DNA from 2 places in the Cupriavidus sp. IK-TO18 genome. Region 1 is predicted to be linked to the other one. Evidence: riboswitches for the same ligand, from Rfam matches in the RefSeq annotation. Region 1 holds a riboswitch; the other holds the start of a gene.
The links. Region 1 has a riboswitch for glycine ahead of gcvT (glycine cleavage system aminomethyltransferase GcvT). Riboswitches for the same ligand answer to the same signal wherever they lie in the genome.
Positions count from the first base shown of each region.

Region 2: linked by a shared signal. The riboswitch ahead of IPF36_RS11170 (D-amino acid dehydrogenase) and the one ahead of gcvT (glycine cleavage system aminomethyltransferase GcvT) in region 1 are both predicted to bind glycine.

Region 1 covers NZ_JADGMP010000002.1:128,804-136,662, forward strand. Annotated here, with positions in the region: gene IPF36_RS01935 (ABC transporter substrate-binding protein) at 1-536, shown strand, start outside; gene IPF36_RS01940 (hypothetical protein) at 522-692, opposite strand; gene IPF36_RS01945 (UvrD-helicase domain-containing protein) at 905-3,001, opposite strand; gene IPF36_RS01950 (glycine zipper 2TM domain-containing protein) at 3,267-3,497, shown strand; glycine riboswitch at 3,567-3,653, shown strand; glycine riboswitch at 3,675-3,799, shown strand; gene gcvT (glycine cleavage system aminomethyltransferase GcvT) at 3,894-5,021, shown strand; gene gcvH (glycine cleavage system protein GcvH) at 5,121-5,501, shown strand; gene gcvP (aminomethyl-transferring glycine dehydrogenase) at 5,601-7,859, shown strand, end outside.
Region 2 covers NZ_JADGMP010000012.1:252,608-260,466, forward strand. Annotated here, with positions in the region: gene IPF36_RS11160 (sialidase family protein) at 1-669, opposite strand, end outside; gene IPF36_RS11165 (TonB-dependent receptor) at 702-2,987, opposite strand; glycine riboswitch at 3,242-3,343, shown strand; glycine riboswitch at 3,344-3,474, shown strand; gene IPF36_RS11170 (D-amino acid dehydrogenase) at 3,529-4,794, shown strand; gene IPF36_RS11175 (Zn-ribbon domain-containing OB-fold protein) at 4,928-5,326, opposite strand; gene IPF36_RS11180 (thiolase domain-containing protein) at 5,351-6,517, opposite strand; gene IPF36_RS11185 (MaoC family dehydratase) at 6,556-7,014, opposite strand; gene IPF36_RS11190 (LysR family transcriptional regulator) at 7,298-7,859, shown strand, end outside.

The DNA.
Region 1 (7,859 bases):
AGGCGCAGACCGGCACGCGCGCGGTGCCGCTCGATCCCAAAGCCGACCCCGGTGCCGACGCCGTGGCACGCCGCATTGCAGCCGCCCGCCCCGGCGCCGTGATCGTCGCGGGCGATACGCTGGCCTATGCCGGACTGGGCCGCGCACTGGCGGCGCAGGGCTGGTATGGCTTCCTGGTCGGCCTGTCGTCGGTCAGTGCCACGGCCGCGCGCGAGATCCTGGGTACCGGCTACGCCGGCGGCATGGTGCTGACCCAGGTCGCGCCCGGCCCGCAGCAGGCCACGCTGCGCGTGGTCAGGGAACACGTAGCGCGCATGAAGCAATACCTGGATGAGCCGCCGTCCTCGGCGACGCTGGCCGGCTATATCGGCGCCGCATGGCTGGCACGGGCGCTGGCCGGCGTGCGCGCCGGCGGTGCCGCCGAGCTGCGCCGCGCACTGCAAGGCCGTGTCGACGTGGGGGACTTTACCCTCGACTTCAGCCACGGCCAGCGCGGCTCGCAGTACGTCACGCTGGCGGTGTCAGGCGCGCGGTAGCGACAGGCGCGCGCGCCGCGCATTCTCGACCAGGTTGACCACCGTGCGCCGCAGCTCCGACGGCCACGCCAGCAGCGGCTGCGCCTGGCCGCTGAGCGCGACCTCGTGGCCGCTGTCGGCGGCGTCGTCGACCACCGCCTGTAGCAGGGCGAGCACGTCCAAAATTGCCCCCGCACGCTGGCGCGGCGGGGGCCAATTACAGGGAAAAACCAGACTTGATGTCTGGCGCGGCAAGACCCGGGCAGCCCCTGCCGCCGCAAGCCGCACACCGTGAAAAGCGCAGAGCGGCACAACCGTCATGCTAAGGACAGCGGCGCGCGCGGTCTTGTCGGCCTGGTAGGGTTTTGTATCGGGCTTCGTACCTAAGATCAGCCGGCCGCCGTCTTGCCTGGGCCGCCGAGCAGCGCCTTGAGCGCGCCGAGCCGGTCCTTGGGGCTCATCGCCGGAGTTTCGTCCTTGGGTGCCGGCGCTTCTTCCAGCTTCATCTCGCCGATAAAGCGCGACGGCTGGCAAGAGTACGTCTCGCGCGCGCGCTTGCGCTTCTTGCACCAGCTGATCTGCAGGCTGCGCTGCGCGCGCGTGATGCCGACGTACATCAGCCGGCGCTCTTCCTCGATCTTCTCGTCGGTCATGTCGTCGTCTTCGCGGCAGTGGGGCAGGATGCCCTCTTCCACGCCGACCAGGAACACGTGCGGATATTCCAGCCCCTTGGACGCGTGCAGCGTGGACAGCCGCACGGCGTCGGGATCTTCCTCGCGCCCTTCGAGCATGCTCATCAGCGCCACGGTCTGCGTCAGCTCAAGCAGGTTCTTGCCTTCGCTGCCGAAGCCGTCGGCGTTGTCATAGCCGGTGGCTTCCTCGCCCTCGGCCGCTTCCGGCTTGGTGCCCTTGCGCTTGAGCCATTCGAGGAACTCCAGCGTGTTGGTCCAGCGCGACTGCGCCTGGCGCTCGTCGAAGCTGTCGTACAGGTATGCCTCGTAGTGGATGCCGGCCATCAGGTCGTCGAGCACTTCGGTGGCCGGATCTTTGGCCGCGCGGTCGGCCAGCCGCACCATCGATTCGCAGAACACGCGCAGCGGCTCCAGCTGGCGCGGCTGCAGCTTGCCCTCGATGCCGCCCATCATCGCCGCCTCGAACAACGACACCTTGGCCTGCCCGGCAAACGTGCCCAGCACTTCGAGCGTGGTATTGCCGACGCCGCGGCGCGGCGTGGTGATCGCGCGGATAAAGGCGGGATCGTCGTCGGGATTGGCGATCAGGCGCAGGTAGGCGCAGATGTCCTTGATCTCGGCCTTGTCGAAGAAGCTCTGGCCACCCGACAGCACATAGGGAATGCGCTCGCGCCGCAGGATCTGCTCGAACAGCCGCGCCTGGTGGTTGCCGCGGTACAGGATGGCGTAGTCGCGGAACTGCGCGCGGCGCTCGAACTTGTGCGCCGACAGGCGGAACACCACCGACTCCGCCTCGTGCTCCTCGTCGTTCATCGGGTGGATGGCGATGGGATCGCCCATGCCGTGCTCGCTCCACAGCTTCTTGTCGAAGAGCTTGGGATTGTTGGCGATGACCGCGTTGGCCGCTTCCAGGATGCGCACGGTGGAGCGGTAGTTCTGCTCCAGCTTGATCACCTTGAGGTCGGGGAAGTCGGTCTGCAGCCCGCGCAGGTTGTCCAGCGTGGCGCCGCGCCAGCCGTAGATGGCCTGGTCGTCGTCGCCCACCGCGGTAAAGGCCGGCGCGCGCAGGTGCGAGCCCCCCGCCAGCAGCTTGAGCAGCTGGTACTGGCAGGCGTTGGTATCCTGGTACTCGTCGACCAGGAAGTAGCGCAGCCGGTTCTGCCACTTCAGCTGCACCGCTTCGTTGCGCGCGAACAGTTCCGCGGGCAAGCGGATCAGGTCGTCGAAATCCACCGCCTGGTACGCGTTCAGCGTGGCGACGTAGTTGCGGTAGACCAGCGCGGCCTGGTGCTCGTCGGCATTGGCCGCCTGCGCGATCGCGGCCTCGGGGTCGACCATGCCGTTCTTCCACAGCGAGATCGTGCTCTGCACGCCGCGGATCAGCTTCTTGTCGGTGGTGCCGAGCTGCTCCTGGATCAGGCCGAAGCAGTCGTCCGAATCCATGATCGAGAACTGCGGCTTCAGGCCGACGTGTTCCGCCTCCATGCGCAGAATCTGCACGCCCAGCGAGTGGAAGGTACAGACTGTGAGCTGCTTGAGCGGGATGCGCTTGCCCTCGCGCGTGGTCTTGCCTTCCATCAGCTTGCCGATGCGTTCCTGCATCTCCTTGGCAGCCTTGTTGGTGAAGGTGACGGCGGCGATATGGCGCGGCTCGAAGCCCTTGTCTTCGATGAGGTGCGCGATCTTCTGCGTGATCACGCGGGTCTTGCCCGAGCCCGCCCCGGCAAGGACGAGGCAGGGTCCGTCCAGATAGCGGACGGCTTCAGATTGGGCGGCGTTGAGGCCGTGGCTCATGCGCGGGAATGCTTGCGTGGGGTGGTCGGGACGGCGTCGCGCCCTGTACAACACATGGGGCGGCGCCGGACGCAAAGCTAATCATGTTAACACGCTGGGCCGGCCCTGATCAGTCAGCGGGAACCGCTTTTTCCGGGGGCGGGGACGTTACCGAAGTAACACTTGGTAAGTCCCAAAACCGGGCGTCCGGGCCCTCCTCTAACCAGTATGGCGGGATGGCAGACCTGCGTCCCGAACGTACTCAAAGTTACTTTCGGAGCCCATCATGAAAATGCTACGAGCCTTTTCCAAAGCGACGATGGCCGGCATAGCCGTTGCGGCCCTGGCCACCGGCTGTGCCGACATGACACCGAAGCAGCGCAACACGGTCATTGGTGCCGGCGTGGGCGCGGCCGGCGGTGCTGCGTTGACGCACGGTAGTGCCGCAGGCACGCTGGGCGGTGCCGCCCTGGGCGGCGTGGTCGGTAACGTAATGACCGACGACCATCGCCGTTGATAGGGCGAATGGCTGCTGGCGGGGGGCGCCCGCCGCGTTGACAAAGGCAGGGCCCTCCCGTACATTGCGCGCATCCGACCGGGAGAGCGCGCATATCTGCGCCGCCGAAGGGGTATCACCCGAAAACTCTCAGGCACCACGGACCGCTCGGATCGGCATGCAACATGCACACGATGCATGCCGCACTCTGGAGAGCGGCACCCGCCATTCGTGGCGAGCGTGCCCACCGAAGGGGCGCGCGAGGACGGGATTCAACGAATCCGCCTCGTAATCTCTCAGGTATCGAGGACAGAGGGGTCATCCGCCGCAGCGGATTGCTTGGCCATTGGCATAGCGATCGTTGCGGCGGATGGCCCTTTTTTGTTTTCGCAACCCGACATTGCCCCCGAGGATTCCATGACGCTCCAGGCCACGCCCCTCAACGCCATCCACCGCGCCCTCGGCGCCCGCATGGTCGACTTCGGCGGCTGGGACATGCCGGTCAACTACGGCTCCCAGATCGAAGAACACAACGCCGTGCGCACCGACGCCGGCATGTTCGACGTGTCGCACATGTGCGTGGTCGACCTCAGCGGCCCCAATACCCGCGCCTTCCTGCGCGGCCTGCTGGCCAACAACGTCGACAAGCTGCAGACGCCGGGCAAGGCGCTGTACTCGTGCATGCTCGACGAAAAAGGCGGCGTGATCGACGACCTGATCGTCTATTTCTTTGCCGAGGACCGTTTCCGCCTGGTGGTCAACGCCAGCACCGCGGTCGGCGATATCGACTGGATCCGTGCGCGCAACGACGCCACCGGCAGCGGCGTGACCATCACCCCGCGCCGTGAAGATGTTGCGCCCGCGGGCGCGCAGCCGCTGGCGATCGTCGCGGTGCAGGGCCCTAACGCCCGCGCCAAGGTGTGGAGTACCTTCCCGTCGACCCAGCCTTCCGATGCGCTCAAGCCGTTCAACGCTGTCGTGGTGCAGGACCCCGCACTTGGCGAAGTCATGGTCGCGCGCACCGGCTACACCGGCGAAGACGGCTTCGAGCTGGTGGTGCCGGCGGCCAGCGTCGCCGGCCTGTGGGAAAAACTGAATGCCGCGGGCGTGCGCCCGGCCGGCCTGGGCGCGCGCGACACGCTGCGCCTGGAAGCCGGCATGAACCTGTATGGCCAGGACATGGATATCAGCACCTCGCCGCTGGACGCGGGCCTGGCCTGGACCGTCGACCTGCAGAGCGAGCGCGACTTCACCGGCAAGGCGGCACTGGCCGCGGCCGGCTCGCGCCAGCAATTCCTCGGCCTGATCCTGCGCGACAAAGGTGGCGTGCTGCGCGCCCACCAGAAGGTCATCACCGCCGCCGGTGACGGCGAAATCACCAGCGGCACCTTCAGCCCCTCGCTGTCGCAATCGATCGCGTTCGCGCGCCTGCCGCAGGGCGTGAACGTCGGCGACACCGTGCAGGTGGAGATCCGCGACCGCAAACTCAACGCGACTGTGGTTAAACTGCCGTTTGTGCGTAATGGCAAGGCACTCGTGAGCTAAGGGAAACATCCGCTCACCCAACGGTCGCCCTCGCCTGCCGGCAGCGTTGCCGGGCAGGCATCACCCAACAAGAAACAGATCTGAATCCGGAGAACCTTCATGAATTTCCCCGCCGACCTCAAATACACCGAGTCGCATGAGTGGGTGCGCGTCGAAGCCGACGGCACGCTCACCATTGGCATCACCGACCACGCACAGGATGCGCTGGGCGACATCGTCTTCCTGGAACTGCCCGAAGTGGGCAAGTCGGTCGGTGCCGGCGACGCGCTGGCAGTGGTGGAATCGGTGAAGGCCGCTTCCGATATCTACGCCCCGGTGGCCGGCGAAGTGATCGCCGTCAACGAAGCCGCCACGGCCGAGCCGGAAAGCGTCAATGCCAATGCCTTCGACGCCTGGCTGTTCAAGCTCAAGCCGGCCAACAGCGACGACGTCAACGGCCTGATGTCGGCCGACGCGTACAAGGCCAGCGTCGGCGCCTGATCGCCCCGCCGGTCCCGCACCCGGGATCGGCACACAGCATTTGCAGCGCCGCGGCACGGCTGACCACCTGCCGCAGCGCTCCCCACGAGGTTCTTGCCAATGAACGCCCCGCTTCCCATGACCGCCGCCCAAGGTAACCGGCCCACGCTGGCCGAACTGGAGGCGCGCGACGCCTTCGCCGCCCGCCACATCGGCCCCGATACCCCCGAACAGCAGCACATGCTGAAGGTGCTCGGCTACGACAGCCGCGCCGCGCTGATCGATGCCGTGATCCCCGCCGCCATCCGCCGCCGCGACGGCATGCCGATGGGCGAGTTCACCGAGCCGCTGAGCGAGGAAGCCGCACTGGCCAAGCTGCGCGGCCTGGCGCGCAAGAACCGCGTACTGAAGAGCTTTATCGGCCAGGGCTACTACAACACCGTCACGCCCGCGGTCGTGCTGCGCAATATCTTCGAGAACCCGGCCTGGTACACCGCCTACACGCCCTACCAGCCGGAAATCTCGCAAGGCCGCCTGGAAGCGATGCTGAACTTCCAGCAGATGGTCACCGACCTGACCGGGCTGGATATCGCCAACGCGTCGATGCTCGATGAAGGCACCGCTGCCGCCGAAGCGATGACGCTGCTGCAGCGCGTGAACAAGCACGACTCCAGTATCTTCTTCGTCGCCGACGACGTGCTGCCGCAGACGCTGGAAGTGGTGCGAACGCGCGCGCTGCCGCTGGATATCGAAGTGAAGGTCGGCCCCGCCGCCGACGCCGCTGCTGCGGGCGCCTTCGGCGTGCTGCTGCAGTACCCGGGCGTGAACGGCGACATCAATGACTACCGCGCCATCGCCGACGCGGTGCACGCCGCCGGGGGCCTGGTGGTGGCTGCCGCCGACCTGCTGGCGCTGACGCTGATCGCCGCGCCGGGCGAATGGGGTGCCGACGTGGCCGTGGGCAACTCGCAGCGCTTCGGCGTGCCGCTGGGCTTTGGCGGCCCGCACGCCGGCTACATGGCGGTGAAGGATGCGTTCAAGCGCTCGATGCCGGGCCGTCTGGTCGGCGTGACCGTCGACGCGCAGGGCAACAAGGCGTATCGCCTGGCGCTGCAGACGCGCGAACAGCATATCCGCCGCGAAAAGGCGACCTCCAACATCTGTACCGCGCAGGTGCTGCTGGCGGTGATGGCGTCGATGTACGCCGTATACCACGGCCCGCAGGGCCTGAAGCGCATCGCGCAGCGCGTGCATCGCCTGGCCGCGACGCTGGCCGCCGGCCTGGAGCAGCTTGGCTTCGTCCGCACCAACGCCACCTTCTTCGACACGCTGACGCTGGAGACCGGCTTCAACACCGAAGCCATCCATGCCGCCGCCACCGCGCGCGGCATCAACCTGCGCCATGCCGGCGCCACGCGCGTCGGCATCTCGCTGGACGAGACCGCCACCCGCGACGACGTGGTTGCGCTGTGGGAAATCTTCACGCAAGGCAAGCCGCTGCCGGCGGGCCTCGATTTCGACAAGCTCGAAGCCGCCATCAATGACGCCTTCCCGGCCGAACTGGCGCGCGCCAGCGAGTACCTGACCCATCCGGTGTTCAATACGCACCACGCCGAGCACGAGATGCTGCGCTACCTGCGCATGCTGGCCGACAAGGACCTGGCGCTGGACCGCACCATGATCCCGCTGGGCTCGTGCACGATGAAGCTGAACGCCACCAGCGAGATGATCCCGGTGACCTGGCCCGAGTTCAGCCAGATCCACCCGTTCGCGCCGCTGGACCAGACCGTGGGCTACCGCGAGATGATCGACCAGCTCGAGGCCATGCTGTGCGCCGCCACCGGCTACGCCGCGGTCAGCCTGCAGCCCAACGCCGGCTCGCAAGGCGAGTACGCGGGCCTGCTGATCATCCATGCGTATCACGCCAGCCGCGGCGAAAGCCATCGCGACATCTGCCTGATCCCGTCGTCGGCGCACGGCACCAACCCGGCGTCGGCGCAGATGGCCGGCATGAAGGTGGTGGTGGTGGCCTGCGACGAGAACGGCAACGTCGACCTGGAAGACCTGGCGAAGAAGGCCGAGCAGCACAGCAAGAACCTGGCTGCGATCATGATCACCTACCCGTCCACGCACGGCGTGTTTGAGCAGGGCGTGCAGCAGATCTGCGAGATCGTGCACAAGCACGGCGGCCAGGTCTATGTCGACGGCGCCAACATGAACGCGATGGTCGGCACCGCCGCGCCGGGCCAGTTTGGCGGCGACGTGTCGCACCTGAACCTGCACAAGACCTTCTGCATCCCGCACGGCGGCGGCGGCCCGGGCGTTGGCCCCGTTGCGGTCGGCGCGCACCTGGCGGATTTCCTGCCCAACCAGGACAGC
Region 2 (7,859 bases), on a different contig from region 1:
GAGCGCGATGCGGCAGCATTCGCAGGACTGGTCGGCGATCTTGTAATCGCCCTGGAAGCTCTTGCCGTGGTCGGCCGATACCGCGTAGTAGATCGCAGCGCCGGCATAGGGCTGCCTGCGCGCTTCGGCGGCGACCACGTCGCGCTTGTCGATCCAGCTGACGAAGACGCGGCCGGCCGGGTCCACCGCGATCGCGTCGAAGCGGTGCGCGATCTGGTCGCGGTTGGCATGCACGGTCACCGGCGCGGCAAAGGTCTTGCCGCCGTCGGCGGAGCGCGCGAAGCGGATAAAGCCGGTATAGGGCTTGGGCAGCGGCTGGGTCCAGGTGACGTAGATCTCGCCGTCGCGGCCGGTGGCAACCTTGGGCCGGCTGTCGTGGTCAGCAGCCACGGCTTCGGGCACGCGGTTGACGTGCTGCACCGGCCCGAAGCTGCGACCCTGGTCGGCCGACGCGCGCACGGCCACGTGCTGGCCGTCCTTGTAGGCGATCCACAAGCGGCCGTCGCGATCGAAGGCGGCGCCGGTGCCGAGTTCGCTCATCGCCTTCGGCGCCGCGCTTTGCGCACCGTGGCCGGCATGGTTGCCATGGGACTGCGCCATCGCGGCGAACGCCGTGCAGGCGATCACGCCGGCGGCAAGGAAGCGGAAGCTGCGGGGCAAGCGCTGCAGGGGAATGGTCAGGATCGGACTGGTCACTGCACTCAGAAGGAAAGCTTGGCCTCGGCGTAGAACGTCCGGCCCGGGTACGGGTGGTAGACGAAGTAACGCTGGTCGGTCAGGTTGTCGATGCCAAGCCCGAGCCGCACGTTCCTGGCGGGCTTGTAGGTCACCTTGACGTCGAAGGTCAGGAAACTGCTGGTGCCGCCGAAGGTGTCGGGATTGACGTCGCTGTTATCGAGCGTATTGTACTGCCGCCCCGAATAGGTCATCGCCAGCGTGCCGGCCCATGCCGGCGTAAAGCGGTAGGTGCCGACCAGGTTCGCGCGCCACTGCGGGATGCGATAGAAATACTTGCCCACCGATGCCGGGTTATTGGCATTCTCCAGCGTCTTGGAATGGTTGTACGCGCCGCTGGCCGACAGGTCGAAGCCGCTGGTCAGCACGTCGCGCCCGTCGTAGGCAAGCTCGATGCCACGCGTACGCACGCGGTCCACGTTCTGGAAACTGGTGACGGTGGGGAACACCGTGGTATTGGTCTGGCTGACCAGCGCATCGCGGATGTCGTCTTCATACACCGACACGCGGAAGTACGAACGGTCGACCGTGCGTTCGAAGGTCAGGTCCTTCGAGAAGGAGCGCTCCGGTTTCAGGTTGGGATCGTTGTTGATCAGCGAGGTGCCGGTGATGCGGCCCTGGAACAGCTCGGCGACGGTCGGGTAGCGCCAGGCCTGGCCGAGCGACAGCCGGCCCAGCCAGTCCTGACCGATGGCCTTTTCCAGCGCCAGCTTGGGCGACCAGTTGGACTCGCTGCGCACCGGGTAGGCGACATCTACGCCTGGCTGGCTGCGGCTGCCGTCATAGGCGCGCCAGTGCTCCCAGCGCACGCCCGGGATCAGCTTCCAGTCCTCGGCGAAGTACCACGCGTCCTGCGCGTACAGCGCCTGCGTCTCGGTCTTGCCGGCAAAGGCGTTGTTGAACGCGGAGATGGTGGCGGCCTGCCAGTCCGAGGTGTTGTAGGTGGTGTTGCTGAGCCTGTAGTTGTCGTAGTGGTAGCCGAGGGTGACCCAGTGGCCGCCCTTGAGCTGCTGCGGGCGGTAGTCGGCCTTCAGGTCGAGCGTGCGCCAGCCGGTGCCGTCGCCATAGGTCACCGTGCCCGGGCCATTGCCCGCGGTGCTGGCGGTGCGGCTGATGTCCTTGGTGACATCGAACAGCGATGCCACGCCGGAGAAATTCCACCCGGTCTCGTTGCGCGTGCGCAGCGACAGGCCGTAGAGCCAGCGCGCGTCCTCGCCATTGCCCGGCGCAAACGCGTTGGCGGGGATCACGTAGCGGAGGCCGCCGATATTGACCGGGCCGCTCGACACCACGTTGCCGTCGGCATCGCGCAGGTAGCTGCCGGTGGCGCTGGAGCGGTCCTGCTGCCAGTAGGCGGCGGTGAATTGCGCCTGCAGGGTATTGGTGATGTCGTAGCCGAGCTTGAGCTTGAGCTGGTCCTGCACGGTGTGCGTGACGCCCTCGCTGTTGACGCCCATCACGGTGCGGTCGGCGCCGGTCTGGTCCTGGTCGAAGTAGGCGCCGGTCACGGGCTTGTCGGCCGAAGTCGCCCGCACGCTGGAGCGCGCCGCGGTGTAGAAGCTCAGCGGCTGGCTCTTGCTGTCCTGCCGGTCGACGCTGACCAGCCACGAGAACGGCCCGGCGCGGTCGCCCACGTAGGCGTTGGCGTGCACGCCGTTGAAACTGTCGTGCGTGCCGTACAGGTTGAAGCGCTGCGTGAATAGCTGCACGCTGGCATCGCCCTCGAACTTCTCCGGTGTGCGCGTACTGATCAGCACGGTCGCGCCCAGCGAATTGCCCGGGTACAGCGCCGAATACGGGCCATACAGCACGTCGACGCGCTCGATCTCGGCGGCGTTGACCAGCGACCAGCGCGGCGGGAAAGTGAAATCGGAGCCCAGCAGGTTGGAAAGCAGCAGGCCGTCGGCATAGACCAGCCCGCGCGCCGACTGGCGCGAGCTAGTGCTGCGCACCGAGATGATCGAGTTCATATCGCCGATGAAGCGCTTGCGCACGGCGAGGTTGGGCGCGTACTTGAGCGCGTCTTCGGTGTTGACCACGTTGAAGTCCGCCATGCGTGCGGCGCTGATGCCATAGGCGGGCGATGGCGTATTGGGCGGCGTGGCCGGCGTTTCGCCGCGCCCGGTCTTCGCCGAGACCACGACTTCCTGCAAGGGCTGCGGCGCGCTGACGGGTTCATCCGGCTGCGCGCCGGCGATGCCGGGGCCCATCAGCGCGGCCGAGGCGGCCAGCGCAATCCGATTTCTTCTCACTGGAATACCTTTTCTGTTCTTCTGGCTCGCCCGACCGGTGCGCCGTATCCGGCTCGTGCTACGGCGCACTTCCTCCGCGTAGCGAGTGCTGACATTCTAGGGGGCGGGTCGGCTTGACGCAGTGCGACATAGCGCCGCGCCGGTAAAGAAGCGACTCGACCCATCCATGCGAACACGACTGGCTCTATTCGCGTTTACCCGCATATCCACTTGCGGCCTTTGTCTCTAGATTTGCGCGGATTGGCGTTCGCGCCAACGTGATGCTGGGAGAGACTGATCCGGCGGCAGCCGCCGCGGACAGCGCCGAAGGAGCAACCGCCCCGGAAACTCTCAGGCAAAAGGACCGGTATCACGCGTCACAGCACTCTGAAGAATGCCGCCATCGTCAGCCGGCATACCGAAGGAGCAAGCGGCCCCCGCCACCGGTACCCCCGGGCACCACCGGCGGCTGTCGTGAATCTCTCAGGTCAGGAACAGAGGGGGCGTCCGCCACGCATGTCGCGTGCGGGCTCCCACCCCGACGTTTCTGGACTGCCAGATCATGAAGACAATCGCCGTCATCGGCGGTGGCATCACCGGTGTCACCACGGCCTACGCGCTCGCCCGGCGCGGATTCTCCGTCACCCTGTTCGAGCGCCACCGCTACGCCGCGATGGAAACCTCGTTCGCCAACGGCGGGCAGCTATCCGCCTCCAATGCCGAGGTGTGGACGCACTGGTCCACCATCATCAAGGGCCTGAAGTGGATGCTGCGCAGCGACGCCCCGCTGCTGGTCAACCCGCGCCCGAGCTGGCACAAGCTGAGCTGGTTCGCCGAGTTCATCGCCTCGATCCCGCATTACCGCCGCAACACCATCGAGACCGCGCGCCTGGCCATCGCGGCGCGCGAGCACCTGTTCGCGTGGGCGGCGCAGGAAGGCATCGACTTCGACCACAAGCGCGAAGGCATCCTGCATATCTATCGCGACAAGGCGGGCTTCGAGCACGCGGGCCGCGTCTCGGCGCTGCTGGCGCAGGGCGGGCTGGAGCGCCGCGCGGTAACGCCGGCGGAAATGCGCGCAATCGAGCCGACGCTGGCCGGCACCTACTACGGCGGCTATTTCACCGAAAGCGATTCGACCGGCGACATCCACAAGTTCACCAGCGGCCTGGCCGCCGCCATCGAGCGCATGGGCGTGCACTGCCGCTACGGCGAGGACGTGCGCAAGGTCACCACCGATGGCCGCAGCGCCAGCGTGACCGTGCAGGAAGGCGCGGACAGCGCCACCTCGACCTTCGACGGCGCGGTGATCTGCGCCGGCACCGCCAGCCGCGCGCTGGCCGCCGGGCTGGGCGACCGCGTCAACATCTATCCGGTCAAGGGCTATTCCATCACCGTCAACCTGAACGACGCGGGCAGCCGCACCGCGGCGCCGACCGTCAGCCTGCTCGACGATGAAACCAAGCTGGTCACCAGCCGCCTGGCCGACGACCGCTTCCGCGTGGCCGGCACCGCGGAGTTCAACGGCTTCAACCGCGACATCCGCGCCGACCGCATCCGGCCGCTGGTGGAATGGGTGCAGCAGTGCTTCCCCGGCGTCAGCACGCGCAGCGTGGTGCCGTGGGCGGGGCTGCGGCCGATGCTGCCGGATATGCTGCCGCGTGTTGGGCGGGGGCGGGCCCGGTGCGTGTTCTACAACACCGGGCATGGGCACCTTGGCTGGACGCTGTCGGCGGTGACGGCGGATATGGTGGCGGGGGTGGTGGCGCAGGCGCTGGTTGAGCCGAAAGTCTCGGGCGTGGGCTCGCTGGGACTTGCCAAGGCTTGAGATTGCCAGTTGAGCGCCTCGCTATTGCCAGCGCTGGCCCTCTCCCCCAGCCCCTCTCCCGCTCGTGGGAGAGGTACGGGGGAGAGGGCGGGAGCCTCCACGGAGTGAAGCGCCATCGCCCGCCGTGAACCGCTCAGGCCGGCGCAAACACCGGCACCGGCGCCCCATCCACGCTGGGCGCGAACCTGACCTTCACCTTCTGCCCGATGCGCACCTCATCGAGATCGCAATCGACGATATGGGTCATCATGGTCACGCCCTCGTCCAGCGTCACATAGGCAATGCAATACGCCTGCGGGCCAGCCTTGCGCGTGACGCTGTACGAGTAGATGGTGCCGCGGCCGCTGGCGGTCTTCCAGACCGTATCGCCCATGCAGAACGGGCACAGCGTGCGCGGATACCAGTGCGTCTTGCCGCATGACTGGCAGTGCTTGACCAGCAGCCGGCCTTCGCGCGCGGCCTGCCAGAATTCGATGTTGTCGGGCTGTTCGTCCGGGGCCTTGTAGGCCATGGGAGTGTGCGGGGTCGTCATGTCAGTTGCTCCGGCGATCGTTCATTATTCGCGCTCGAGGATCAGGGTGGCGCTGCCGTGGCGCGAGCCCAGGTAGCCGCCGGTGCCTTGCGCCAGCGCCAGGTCGCAGTTCTTCACCTGCACCGCCGGATGCGCCTCGCCGCGCAGCTGGCGCACGGCCTCGATCACCTTGGTGATGCCGCCGCGGTTGGCCGGGTGGTTGTTGCACAGGCCACCGCCATCGGTATTGAACGGCAGCTTGCCGACGCCCGAGATCAGGTTGCCGTCGGCCACGAACTTGCCGCCTTCGCCCTTCTTGCAGAAGCCCAGGTCTTCCAGCTGCATCAGCACGGTGATGGTGAAGCTGTCGTAGATCGAGGCGTACTTGATGTCGGCCGGGGTCACGCCGGCTTCAGCGAACGCGGCCGCGCCGGAAAACTTCGCGCCCGACCAGCTCAGGTCGACCTCGCCGCCGAGCTGGCCCTTGACGTATTCACCGGCGCCGATGATCTTCACCTTCGGGCGCCTGAGCGTGGCCGCGATCTCGGGCCGCGCCACGATCAGCGCGCCGCCGCCGTCGGACACCACGCAGCAGTCGAGCTTGTGCAGCGGGTCGGCGATCAACGGCGAGTTCAGCACCTCTTCCACCGTGACCACGTTGCGTAGCATCGCGTGCGGGTTGTGCTGCGCGTGGTGCGACGCCGCCACCTTGACCCATGCCAGCTGCTCGGGCGTGGTGCCGTACTCGTACATATGGCGCATCGCCACCATCGCGTACAGGTTGACGGTGACGGGATTGAACGGCGCCTCGAACGGGGCGTCCGGCAGGTTGGCGCCCCAGTTGCGCGCCTGCGTGCCGGTCGAGCCTTCGGAGCGCGGCCGGCCCGCCAGCGTGATCAGCGCCACGTTGCACTTGCCGGCGGCAATGGCCTGCGCGGCGTGCGAGACATGCACCAGGTAGGCGGAGCCGCCGGTGTCGGTGGAGTCCACGTGGCGCACCTTCAGGCCGAGGTAGTCGACCATGTTGGTGGCGCCCAGCCCCGGCGCATCGCCGGCGCAGAAGTAGCCATCCACGTCCGCCAGGGTCAGGCCGGCATCGGCCAGCGCGCCGCGCGCGGATTCCGCGTGCAGCTGCGCCACCGACTTGTCCGGCGCCTTGCGGGTCGGGTGCTCGTAGGCCCCGACGATATATGCCTTGCCTTTGATGCTCATGGGAGTCTCGTCCTGCTTGGGATTGATATTGGGGAACTTCAGAAGCGCATCTGCACCAGCCAGGTCGCCACCATGGCCGGCCGCTCGCTGCCTTCGACCTGCATCTCTACTTTCCAGTGGCAGCGCACTTCACCGGGGCGGACTTCGTCGAGCTGCTGCAGCGTGAACGCGCCGCGCACGCGCGCGCCGGCCGGCACCGGGCCGGTGAAGCGCAGCCGGTCGAAGCCATAGTTCAGCGCCAGCTTGCGGCCCGGAAAGGTAAAGCACTGCCCGAACGCCGCCGACACCATCGACACGATCAGGAAGGCGTGCGCGACCGTGCAGCCGTATGGCGAATCCGCCGCGGCGCGCTCGGGGTCCACGTAGATCCACTGCCGGTCATGCGTCAGCTCGGCGAAGGTATCGATGGCGTCCTGCCCGATGGGGAAATACTCGCTCACGGCGGCGGGCGCGGCGCAAAGCGCGCGCAGGTCGTCGAGCGATGCAATGCTGTGCATGAGGCTCCTGTCGGTCCAGGCCTGGTCAGGCGCGGCGGGCGCGATCGGCGCGATCGGCCTGCGCCCGGCCGGCTGTCTCCGTTGTGTTCCTTGAGTGTTCCTTGATACGGAATCTGTTGCTGCACGGCAGCTTGCAATCGAGTGTAGCGACGCCGCGGAACCGGCGTCCAATATCGTTTGCCGCGCGATCGATAAGCGCTGTTTATCGACCCACCCGGCGCGCGCGGTTGCCCGGGGGGCGCGCGGCGCACTAAGATGTGGCTCCCGCATCCCCGCTGACCCCATGGAACTGCGCCGCATCCGGCACTTCGTCGTGCTGGCCGAGACCCTCAATTTCCGCCGCGCGGCAGAGCGCCTGCATATCGCCCAGCCCGCGCTGACGGTCTCGATCCAGAAGCTCGAGTCGGAGCTCGACGCCACCCTGTTCGTGCGCGAGCCGCGCGGCGTCACGCTGACCGAGACCGGCCGCGCCGCGCTGGCCGAGGCCCGGCGCATCCTGTTCCACGCCGGCCAGTTCAGCGAGCTGGTGCAGTCGGCCAGCAGCGGCATGGCCGGCATCTTGCGGGTGGGCTTTGTCGGCACCACGACCTCGCACCTGCTGCCACGGCTGGTGACGCGCTTCCGCAATGAATACCCCGGCGTCGAACTGGTGCTGCGCGAAGCGACCTCGACCCGCATCATGCAATGGCTGGAAGACGAGGCGCTGGACGTGGGCCTGGTGCGCACGCCGCTGCTGACGCCGGGCAATACCGCGCTGGCGCTGCTGGAGCGCGACCGCTTTGTCGCCGCCCTGCCGCGCAGCCACCCGCTGGCGGGCAAGCCCGCGCTGACGCTGGCCGACCTCG